Regions from separate parts of the Zhouia amylolytica AD3 genome, predicted to be linked through region 2. Evidence: riboswitches for the same ligand, from Rfam matches in the RefSeq annotation. Region 2 holds a riboswitch; each other region holds the start of a gene.
What was found. Region 2 has a riboswitch for cobalamin ahead of P278_RS08065 (TonB-dependent receptor plug domain-containing protein). Riboswitches for the same ligand answer to the same signal wherever they lie in the genome.
Positions count from the first base shown of each region.

Region 1 (3,259 bases), on a different contig from region 2:
GTTTTATAATTAAACAGCCCCATAAACCTGAGTGTAAAAAAATTGCTTATCTGATTTATTACCAGTAACTTAGATAGGATTTTTTTATTAAGGATCCTGAAAACCAACCAAATTCGGAATTCAAAAAAAATCAATTATGAAAAATTTATCTTTTTTACCAAAAAGCCTGACTCTCTTAGTTTTAATTCTTTTAATCGGCAGTTGCAAAAACACCACTAAAGAGTCTTCTAATACTTCACCTGCCCCGGCATTTGATCTGGAGGTGGTGAAGGCAGAGATCGAGGCAGCGAACCAGAAATACACGGAAAGATTGGCGGCAGGGGATTCCGTTGGACTTTCTAATTTATACACTACGGATGGCAAGTTCATGATGCCTGAAGCTCCATCGTATGAAGGAAGAGAAAGTATCACCTCTGTCTTTTCAGGAATATTGAATTCAGGGATTTCCGGAATTAAATTAACCACCATCGAAGTATGGGGAAACGAAACGTTTGTAACGGAAGAAGGGGCCTTTGAATTATTTTCAGGAGAAGACAAAGTAGACGAGGGAAAATATATCGTGTTATGGAAAAAGGTTGATGGAGAGTGGCACTTGTTAAGAGACATTTTTAACAGCAATCTATCTCATGAATAACCATTGATATATAGCTTAAGAAACAATCATGATTTAAACTTTTTAATTTCCTACCATAAAATACAGTAAAAAATTTGACGATTGATTAAATTTGATAGCCAATTAATCACGAATTCCTTTTTTACTTAACGCATTGATTCAAGAGACTTTTTAATTTTATGATGGTGCTATCCTTAATTCTAAGCTTTGTTTTTATAGTCCTGGCTATTATACATTTTAACTGGGTTCTTGGCGGTAATTTTGGTTTATCTGTGGCTCTGCCAACCAATGAACAAGGAATTCGCGTTTTACACCCCAAAAAAGCAGACAGTGCTATTGTAGGAGCGGGTTTACTTACTTTTGGGTTGTTTTACCTTAACACCTCCGGATTCGTTATGTTCAGACTTCCGGAATGGATATACAGCTATGGCGGTTGGATCATTCCTACTATTTTTTTCCTCCGTGCTATCGGTGAATTTAAATACATTGGATTCTTCAAAAAAATAAAGCATACTCCATTTGGCGAGATGGACACAAAACTTTTTTCACCATTGTGTTTACTGATTGCTGTTATTGGTATTTTGATACAATTATTTCAGTAAGACGCATTTGATGTGATTGTAAAACAATCCTTGATCCGTAATTAAAAAGGTCAGCTAAATTTCATTTATTAACTAATAACCTGCTGTTATATTTTTAAGGTTATTCTGCTATTATGAGAATTAAATTTGCCATACATTTGTCTTAGAAATTTTGCAGTACTTGTCAATTTGATTAAGGTTGAACGTAAAGTTGATTAATAGGGAATTGTGTGCAAATCACAAGCTGACGCGCAACTGTAAGTAACATTGAAGGTTTTATCTAAAGTATCCACTGTCTAACCACCATAGGACGGGAAGGAAGATAAAAACGTTACAAGCCAGGAGACCTGCCTTACATCATAATGATTTTGCTTTCGCGATTTAAAGCAAGGATCGAATATTGATATTTTACCGTTTGTTATTTGGATCCCCAAGGTGGGGTTATCCCTGTATGCCGGTATTTATCCGTAAAGACATCTTTAAATCTGCAGGCATACCGTAGTGTAAAGTTTTTTAAATGTTATGTATCATTTTTAAAACCACAAACGTATGATTACACAAATTCTTGGCTACCCGCGAATTGGTGCCAAAAGAGAATTAAAAAAAGCCTGTGAAGCCTATTGGGCAGGTAAGATTACCCAAGAAGAGCTGTTCCAAACGGGTTCTAAGATTAAACAATCTAATTGGAGTCTTCAGCAAGAGGCGGGTATCGACTGGATTCCTTCCAACGACTTTTCTTTTTACGACCAGGTATTGGATATGTCTCTTACCGTTGGTGCTATTCCTGATCGCTATGAACCTCTGTTAAACCATCGTGTCTCAAAAACCGATTTATACTTTGCCATGGCCCGGGGATATCAAAAAAATGGGCTGGACCTGATCGCTATGGAAATGACCAAGTGGTTTGACACCAATTATCATTACATTGTTCCTGAATTCACCAAAGATCAGGAGTTTCATCTTTTTTCGTCTAAGGTAATTGACGAATATACAGAAGCCCTGGAAAAGGGTATAAAGACCAAACCCGTTCTTATTGGTCCGGTTACTTATCTTTTGCTGGGTAAGGAGAAAGAGGCAGGATTTCACCGGATTGAACTCATCGCCAAGCTTTTGCCTGTTTACCTGAATATCTTATCTGTTCTACAAAATGCCGGGGCTACAACTATACAATTTGACGAGCCGTTTTTATCTATGGATCTGACAGCAGATGAGAAGGAAGCCTTTCAATATGTCTATGAAAAAATTGCCGTTACTTTCCCTGATATTGATTTGGTCTTAGCCACATACTTTGGTAGCATAGAACATAATCTAACAACGGTTATGGAGCTACCTGTTAAAACGCTACATATTGATTTGGTGCGGGCTCCAGAGCAATTAGATGTAATCCTGAATGTAATTCCAACCGACAGGAATTTATCTTTAGGCGTTATTGATGGCCGAAACATCTGGAAGAATCATTACGAGACTTCCTTACAAATTATTGACAGGGCCATCAATGTGATAGGTGAAGACCGTATCGTCATTGCTCCTTCTTGTTCATTACTTCACGTGCCATTTGATCTGGATAATGAAAACGATGAGGACACCTTACCTTCCACTCTTAAAAGCTGGCTGGCATTTGCCAAACAGAAGGTGACTGAAGTGAGCACCATCGCCCATCTCTCTTATCAAAGTCCAAGCCCTGAGCATCAAAAAGAATTGGAGTCGAACAAAGCTGCTATCAAAGACAGGAATTCTTCAACATTAATTCATAAACCGGAGGTGAAAAATCGCGTAGCGAATATTACTGCGGCAGATACCTTGCGAAGCCACCCATTTAGCATTCGTCAAACCAAGCAAAAGGCTTTGTTACAATTGCCTTTATTTCCGACTACTACGATTGGATCATTTCCACAGACAGCTGAGGTACGACAACTTCGTTTTCAACATAAAAAAGGAAAAATAACCACTGAAAGTTACCATAAGGAAATTGCAAATGAAATTGAAGAAGCTATTCGCTGGCAGGAAGAGATCGGGTTAGACGTATTGGTACATGGAGAATTTGAACGAAATGACATGGTTGAAT
Region 1 covers NZ_AYXY01000023.1:485,365-488,623, forward strand. Annotated here, with positions in the region: gene P278_RS12905 (SDR family oxidoreductase) at 1-9, shown strand, start outside; gene P278_RS12910 (YybH family protein) at 137-634, shown strand; gene P278_RS12915 (DUF3995 domain-containing protein) at 793-1,215, shown strand; cobalamin riboswitch at 1,374-1,563, shown strand; gene metE (5-methyltetrahydropteroyltriglutamate--homocysteine S-methyltransferase) at 1,744-3,259, shown strand, end outside.
Region 1: another riboswitch for cobalamin. It lies ahead of metE (5-methyltetrahydropteroyltriglutamate--homocysteine S-methyltransferase); the one in region 2 lies ahead of P278_RS08065 (TonB-dependent receptor plug domain-containing protein).

Region 2 (3,259 bases):
GGTTTCGCTAAAAACGTTAATAGCAGCTCCTCCTTGAAGAAAATTATAAACCATTTGCGTGGTAACTTCTTGAGGATAGGGGTTTACTATGCCTTCTTGTGCAATACCGTGGTCTCCAGCAAAGACTAAAATGGTCGGATTTTTGATTTTTGGTTCCAAGGTCTCTTGTATGGTTCCAATTTGTAAGGCAACCTTCTCTAAAACACCTAAAGCACCAATTGGTTTGGTTTTATTATCTATTTTATATTGAAGTTTTTCCTTTAGGTTATTATTTAGTAAGGGTGATATAGTAAATTTCATTCGTTAATTATTTTAAAGTAATTGGTAATCCAGAAACCATAAAAGTAGCCTTGTCGGCATGTTTTGCTATATGTTGATTCATCCAGCCCTGTAATTCTGTAAATTTCCTGCCCATATGTGTGTCTGCATGCAGTCCCATACCAATTTCATTAGAAATGATAATAATAGTTGCTGGGATTTCAAGAATCTTAGTAAATTCTTCCTTTGCTAACTTCAAACTTTCATCCCTGTCATGTTTTGTATCCATATAGAAATTCGTTAGCCAGAGCGTTACACAATCCACAACAACAACATCATTTGCAAAAATGACATTTGAAATAAATTTTTCCTCTTCAACCGAAATCCATCTTTCATCCCGATCTTCTATATGTCTTTGGATACGTTGTTGATGATCTTCATCCCATACACGTGAAGTTGCAAGATATTTAGGAGTTTTAGAAAGGCTAAGTGCCAGATTTTGAGCGTATGAACTTTTTCCTGAGCGTTCACCTCCCGTGATGTAGTAAATCATTTTATGCTGAAATTTTTGATAAAAGTATTTAAAAAATAATTACAAAAAAGTTTTGAAGGAAAAGTTAACAGGTTTATAAATTAACTCTATCTTTGTCCAAGAATTTTGTTTCAAACCCTTATCAGGGGGGAGAATTAAAAGGGAATCTGGTGAAAAACCAGAGCTGTTCCCGCAACTGTAAGCTTAGTCCTTTTATAAGGATGCTTGTTGTAAAATCTTTGAAAACCACTGTTCATGTCAAATTAGTTTTGACAACCTGTTTTGGAAATTAATGATTACAGGAGAATGGGAAGGTATACAGCAAGACGCAAGTCAGGAGACCTGCAAAATTCCATAAATAATTGTCAAACTTTCGGGATAAAGGTTTGGGTATGGATACTTCATGCTTTTTCCCTATTTACTGTAATTACAAAATGAATAAAAGAATTATTTCTGTTTGTACACTTGGATTGATGAGTGTGTATGCTATGGCTCAACAGAAAAAAAGCGATGTGGAACAACTGGAAGAAGTGGTTGTGTCTGATTCAAGATTTGAATTAAAACGTGAGAATTCTGGTAAAACTGTTATCAAAATTAATAAACAGGAAATTGAGCGCAATCAGGGTAAAACATTAGCTGAGCTTATTAATACCAAGTCGGGAATCGAAATTAATGGAAGTAGGAGTAACGCGGGACAAAATTTAAGTACTTATGTTAGAGGTGGTTCCAACAGACAGGTTTTAGTTATAATCGATGGCGTACAAGTGTCTGATGCATCTCAATCTGCGAGTGAATATGATTTACGTATGTTATCTTTAGGTGCTGTTGAATCTATTGAGATTATTAAAGGGGCGGCCAGTACCTTATATGGAAGTGGTGCTGCAACAGCAGTTATTAATATTACAACCAAAAAAGCCGCAGCAAAATCCGTTGCATTAAATATCAACTCAAGTATCGGAACTAATCAGACGCATGATGATCAAAACTATAATCTTGCGGATTTCCATAATGATGTGACTTTGAATGGTAACGGAGGTAAATTAAATTACCTTGTAAGTTTTAATCAGCAGAACACCAATGGTATGTCAGCTGCGGCTGAACAGGCGAAAGAAATAGATCCATTTTCAAAATATGCTGTTAATGCAAAGTTTGGCTATGATTTTTGTGACTCATTTTCTTTTGGAGTTTATGGGAATTATACTGATATAGCATCTGCATATGATGCTGCGGCCTATACTGATGCAAATAATTGGTTTAATAGTAAGCAATACCGAACCGGGTTAACATCTAAAATTCAATATAATGGAGGTTCGGTTAATATAAATGGAGCTTACAGTAAATATGACCGGGAATTTATTTCAGCATATCCTTCAAGTTTTATAGCCGAAAACTGGGTAGTAGATGCTTACACAAAAAACACATTTAATAAGACCTTGTATACGATATTGGGGGTTAATATAGTGGATGATGAGACAGATTTTGAAAGTGCAGAATCTGCAACCAAAGTAGATCCGTATGCCAATGTTGTGTATGTTTCTGAATTTGGATTAAATATTAATTCTGGTGTTCGTTGGAATAATCATAGCGAATATGGTTCTCATTTTACTTACAATATAAATCCATCTTATGTATTTACCTTTGATGATAACTATTTGAAACTCTTCGGATCATACAGTACATCTTTTATTGCACCTTCGTTATCGCAATTATTTGGATTTTATGGACCAAATCCAGACTTGAAACCTGAAGAAGATAGAACCATTGAAGGAGGAGCAGAATTTAAATTTGGACAAAAATTTAGGGTTAGTGCTTTATACTTCAACAGGGATGAAGAAAATTTAATAGCTTACGATTTCAATCAAGGATACTATAATGTATCTGAGAAATCTTCTGCTCAGGGAGTAGAAGTAGAGGTTGTTGCAACCCCTGTTGAAGTATTAACTATCTCAGCGAATTATGCGTTCACTGAGCGTAAAGATGTTGTGGCAATCAGAATACCTAAACACAAAGCAAATGCAACAGTGGGGTATACTATTTCTGATAAAACATTTGCTTCGATAAGTTATCAATTTAACGGAGATCGACTGGATACTGATTTTAGTACTTTCAGTAATGTTACTTTAGATAGTTTTAGTTTAGTAGACTTTTATGCCAGCCATCAGCTGTCAAAAAAAGTGAAATGTTTCGCAGGAGTCTACAATCTCTTAAATGAAGAATATACCGAGTTATTAGGGTATAATACTCGAGGAAGAAACGTTAGGTTAGGTTTTAGTATTACTTTGTAATGATTGTAATGGAGAAAAAGCCGCTTGAGGGAGCGGCTTTTCTTTTGTTTTTAGAAGTTCTTCAGTTTTACTTTTTCAGTCTCGATAAACATATTGTCTTTTAAAGGTCTGACTATTTTAGAGTCTTTAAAACTCTCTACAGGTCTTGTTATTTGTGGAATTGCTTTGGCTGCAACTCCGCTAA
Region 2 covers NZ_AYXY01000019.1:775,836-779,094, reverse strand. Annotated here, with positions in the region: gene cobT (nicotinate-nucleotide--dimethylbenzimidazole phosphoribosyltransferase) at 1-300, opposite strand, end outside; gene P278_RS08070 (bifunctional adenosylcobinamide kinase/adenosylcobinamide-phosphate guanylyltransferase) at 308-811, opposite strand; cobalamin riboswitch at 900-1,154, shown strand; gene P278_RS08065 (TonB-dependent receptor plug domain-containing protein) at 1,225-3,075, shown strand; gene P278_RS08060 (S41 family peptidase) at 3,126-3,259, opposite strand, start outside.

Region 3 (3,259 bases), on a different contig from region 2:
GGGGCTCCTTGTGACTTGTTTTTATATAGCCAAATTCAGGTTAAAATGGATCGGTGATCCGGCGACTTCGGGAGCGGATTACTGGTGGTTTGGGATTTCACCAGAGGGATTTGGTACTGTGGGTATGTTGCTCAATTTTATTGTTGCCATCATTGTTTCCAGAGTGACCAAAAGGCCACCAGATGAAATCGGAGAGATAGTTGAAAGCATCAGATATCCAAAAGGGGCCTCTAAATCGATTTCGAATCATTAAATTTACAGGTTTAAGATGTATAAGTCCTGATCTTTTGGTTAGGTGTCGATACTATTTGGATTGCGATGGAAGTCGGCTTTTTATCCATTTTATCTGTCCGTTGTGGTTAGATTCATGTTCGCATACGTGAAACCATTTGCAGTAATTATTGGTAGGACCCCATGGCCAATCATCATCGACGGTTAATAGCCAATCATCATCTTTTTTTGCCAGTTCTAAAAGTGAGTTTTCTCTAACCTTGTTTAATTTGTCTAAATAGTAACCAAGTTCATGGCCTTTTATAGTTTTTCTTGCTTCTTCTCCCAACCCCGAAGCAACGGACCATTCTTTAATATCTTCTTTTGACCAGTTTCCCCATTTCTTCCCTTCAAATGTGTGTATCTGATAGAATCGTTCGGTAGCTGCTAAATGGAGTAACATAGCTCCGATACTATTTGAATTTTCATCATAGATATAATCAAGATCTTCTATGCTCATCCCTTGTACCGGCATCAAAATTACATGACGCATCCAGTTGAGCATGGAAACGAGGGTTCCGACTTGAGGTGAGAAGCCTGTTTTCGGACCTATGATGTTAAAATCATTATTGAAGGTGTTAATGCTAGAGTTGGCAAAGCTGTTTACCGGGAAGGTTATTGCCGACCCTGCGGTTATTGCAAATATTGAAGATTGTTTGATGAACCGCCTTCTGTTCAGAAAATTTTTGTCTTGATTCATATCTGTTTAGTTTAGTGTGATTTGAATTCAAGATACGGAAATGTATGGTTGCTATAGAATATTGGTTGGTTTTTTATTTTCATCAATAGCTACAAAGGTAAATTCACCAGAAACAGATTTTTCTTTTTTCTCTGAATACATTTCTTCCGTGAAAATATCAACTCTTACTTTTAGACTAGTATTACCAACTGAGCTTACTTTTCCGATAAGTTCAACAATCGTTCCGGCTTGTATAGGTTTTTTAAAATCAATTCGGTCGCTACTTACAGTAACCATGCGTTGTCTGCTAAATCGAGTAGCAGTAATAAATGCCGTTTCGTCCATAAGCTGCATAGCTGTGCCACCAAAAAGAGTATCGTAATGGTTGGTTGTATTGGGGAAAACAGCTTTGAAAATTCTTGTTTCAGATGTGACTTTTCTATTATCTATTATATTGGGTTTCATTTTCTAGCGCTATAAAATGTGTGGTTCTGTTTTGGTTGTTTTTTAGTGGAATAACATTAATTTGGCAATGGTATGCTTCTCCATTTTTTCTGTAGTTCGTAAGTTTTGCAGAAAACGGAACTTGTTCTCTTAACATTCTTCTTATAAAGTTTAGAGTGGTAGGGCAGGTGTCTTTACCTTGAAGGAATTTAGGTTTTCTTCCTATGGTGTTTTTTATAGAATACCCGGTCATCTGTTTAAAGCCTTTACTTATCCATTTTATTTCCTGCTTTGTGTCAGTGAGTACTAATGCATCGTAATGGACTTGATCTACTATTGAATGGATATCGGTTTTCCAACGGTTTAATTTCTTCAAATAGGAAAGTACTTCGAGATCGTTTTGTTTGTTGATCAGGTTTGTTTGGTCTTTCATAAATGATCCATAAATATCCCAACATACCAAGGGAGCTCCTGATGACTTTAAAGTTTTCATCACCTTTAATGTTTTTTATGTGCAGCAGGAATCAAAGCAATAACACTAAATTATAGTGTACAGGAAGGTTTAAAACACAGACCTGGCTTTAAAACGCGAAAGCACTTTGGTTTTTATTTGTAAAGGCAAGTCTCCTGGCTTATAACTTTTTTAAGGTCTTCCCATTATTAAAATAACAGTGACATCTTCATAAAAAAATGGTTATTTACAGTTGCGCGTCAGCTTGTGATTTTCACACAATTCCTTTTTAATTAGCTTCAAGCTAAACCTTAATTTAAATCAAAAATAAGATTTTATATCTGATTTAAAAGGGAATGATTTGAATATATCCCATTTCTTTCCATTGTGTTTGAGCAGGCAAAGCGAATCTATTCTAAATGTGATAGTAAAATCTTTTGCTTTATAGGTGGCCCAAATCGCATTAAAAATTTCAGGTGTAAGGTCTCTGTGGGCAATGGTAACATGGGGATGAAATGGGCCGGAGGTTTCTTTTTCAGTAAAGCTTAAGGAAGCAATTAGCGTATTTTTTAAAACATTGTGCAGGGTAATAAGCGGTTGGTGATCTTCAACGCTAATGAAGATTACCCGATTGGAAAAGTGATTAAAGCCGTTAAGGCTCACATTAAAGCTAAGTCTCTTTGCAGCAAATGCCTTAAGGGTATTTATCATTAAATTTTCATCAGTGCTGCTTCTTCGAAAGGGCATCTGAAGTGTGATATGCGCCGGTGATTTCAGTGCATGTTGAATTCCATATCGACACTTCAATTCTTCTTTGATTGATTTTACCTGATTTGCTTCATTCTCAGGGGGGACAACAGCTATATAATAGAGGGACTGTTCTTGCATGCTTCTGTTGCTTAGGAAGTGATTTTGTAATACTACATACGTTTATTTCTGACATTAAGATATAAATTCTATTAAAGAGCATGTATCTTTATGAGATGAATTCTCAGATTTTTTCGAAACAAAGTGATTTATATGCTAAATACAGACCCAGGTATCCGGATACCTTATACGAATTTCTAATGCGTTATGTTTCGGACAATATGCGTGCTTGTGATTGTGGTACCGGAACTGGAATTTTTGCCGAAAAACTTACAGAATATTTCCAAAGGGTTTATGCCATTGATGTAAGTGTTAAACAATTGAGTAATGCTGTTGAGAGAAATAATATTTGCTACAGTCTATCTCCGGCAGAAACAATTCCTTTCAATGATGCCTTTTTTGATTTGGTTACTGTGGCACAGGCTTTACATTGGTTTGACACGGAGTTATTTTTTAAAGAGGTTAAAAGGGTGTTAAGGCCTAATGGGTTGATCGCGGTGATATGGTATGGTAGGGTGAAAGTTGAAGACAATGAGGCAAGAAAGCAG
Region 3 covers NZ_AYXY01000001.1:471,213-474,471, forward strand. Annotated here, with positions in the region: gene P278_RS02330 (sodium:solute symporter family protein) at 1-253, shown strand, start outside; gene P278_RS02335 (DinB family protein) at 305-970, opposite strand; gene P278_RS02340 (acyl-CoA thioesterase) at 1,022-1,414, opposite strand; gene P278_RS02345 (PAS domain-containing protein) at 1,392-1,886, opposite strand; cobalamin riboswitch at 1,994-2,173, opposite strand; gene P278_RS02350 (2'-5' RNA ligase family protein) at 2,166-2,732, opposite strand; gene P278_RS02355 (class I SAM-dependent methyltransferase) at 2,828-3,259, shown strand, end outside.
Region 3: another riboswitch for cobalamin. It lies ahead of P278_RS02345 (PAS domain-containing protein); the one in region 2 lies ahead of P278_RS08065 (TonB-dependent receptor plug domain-containing protein).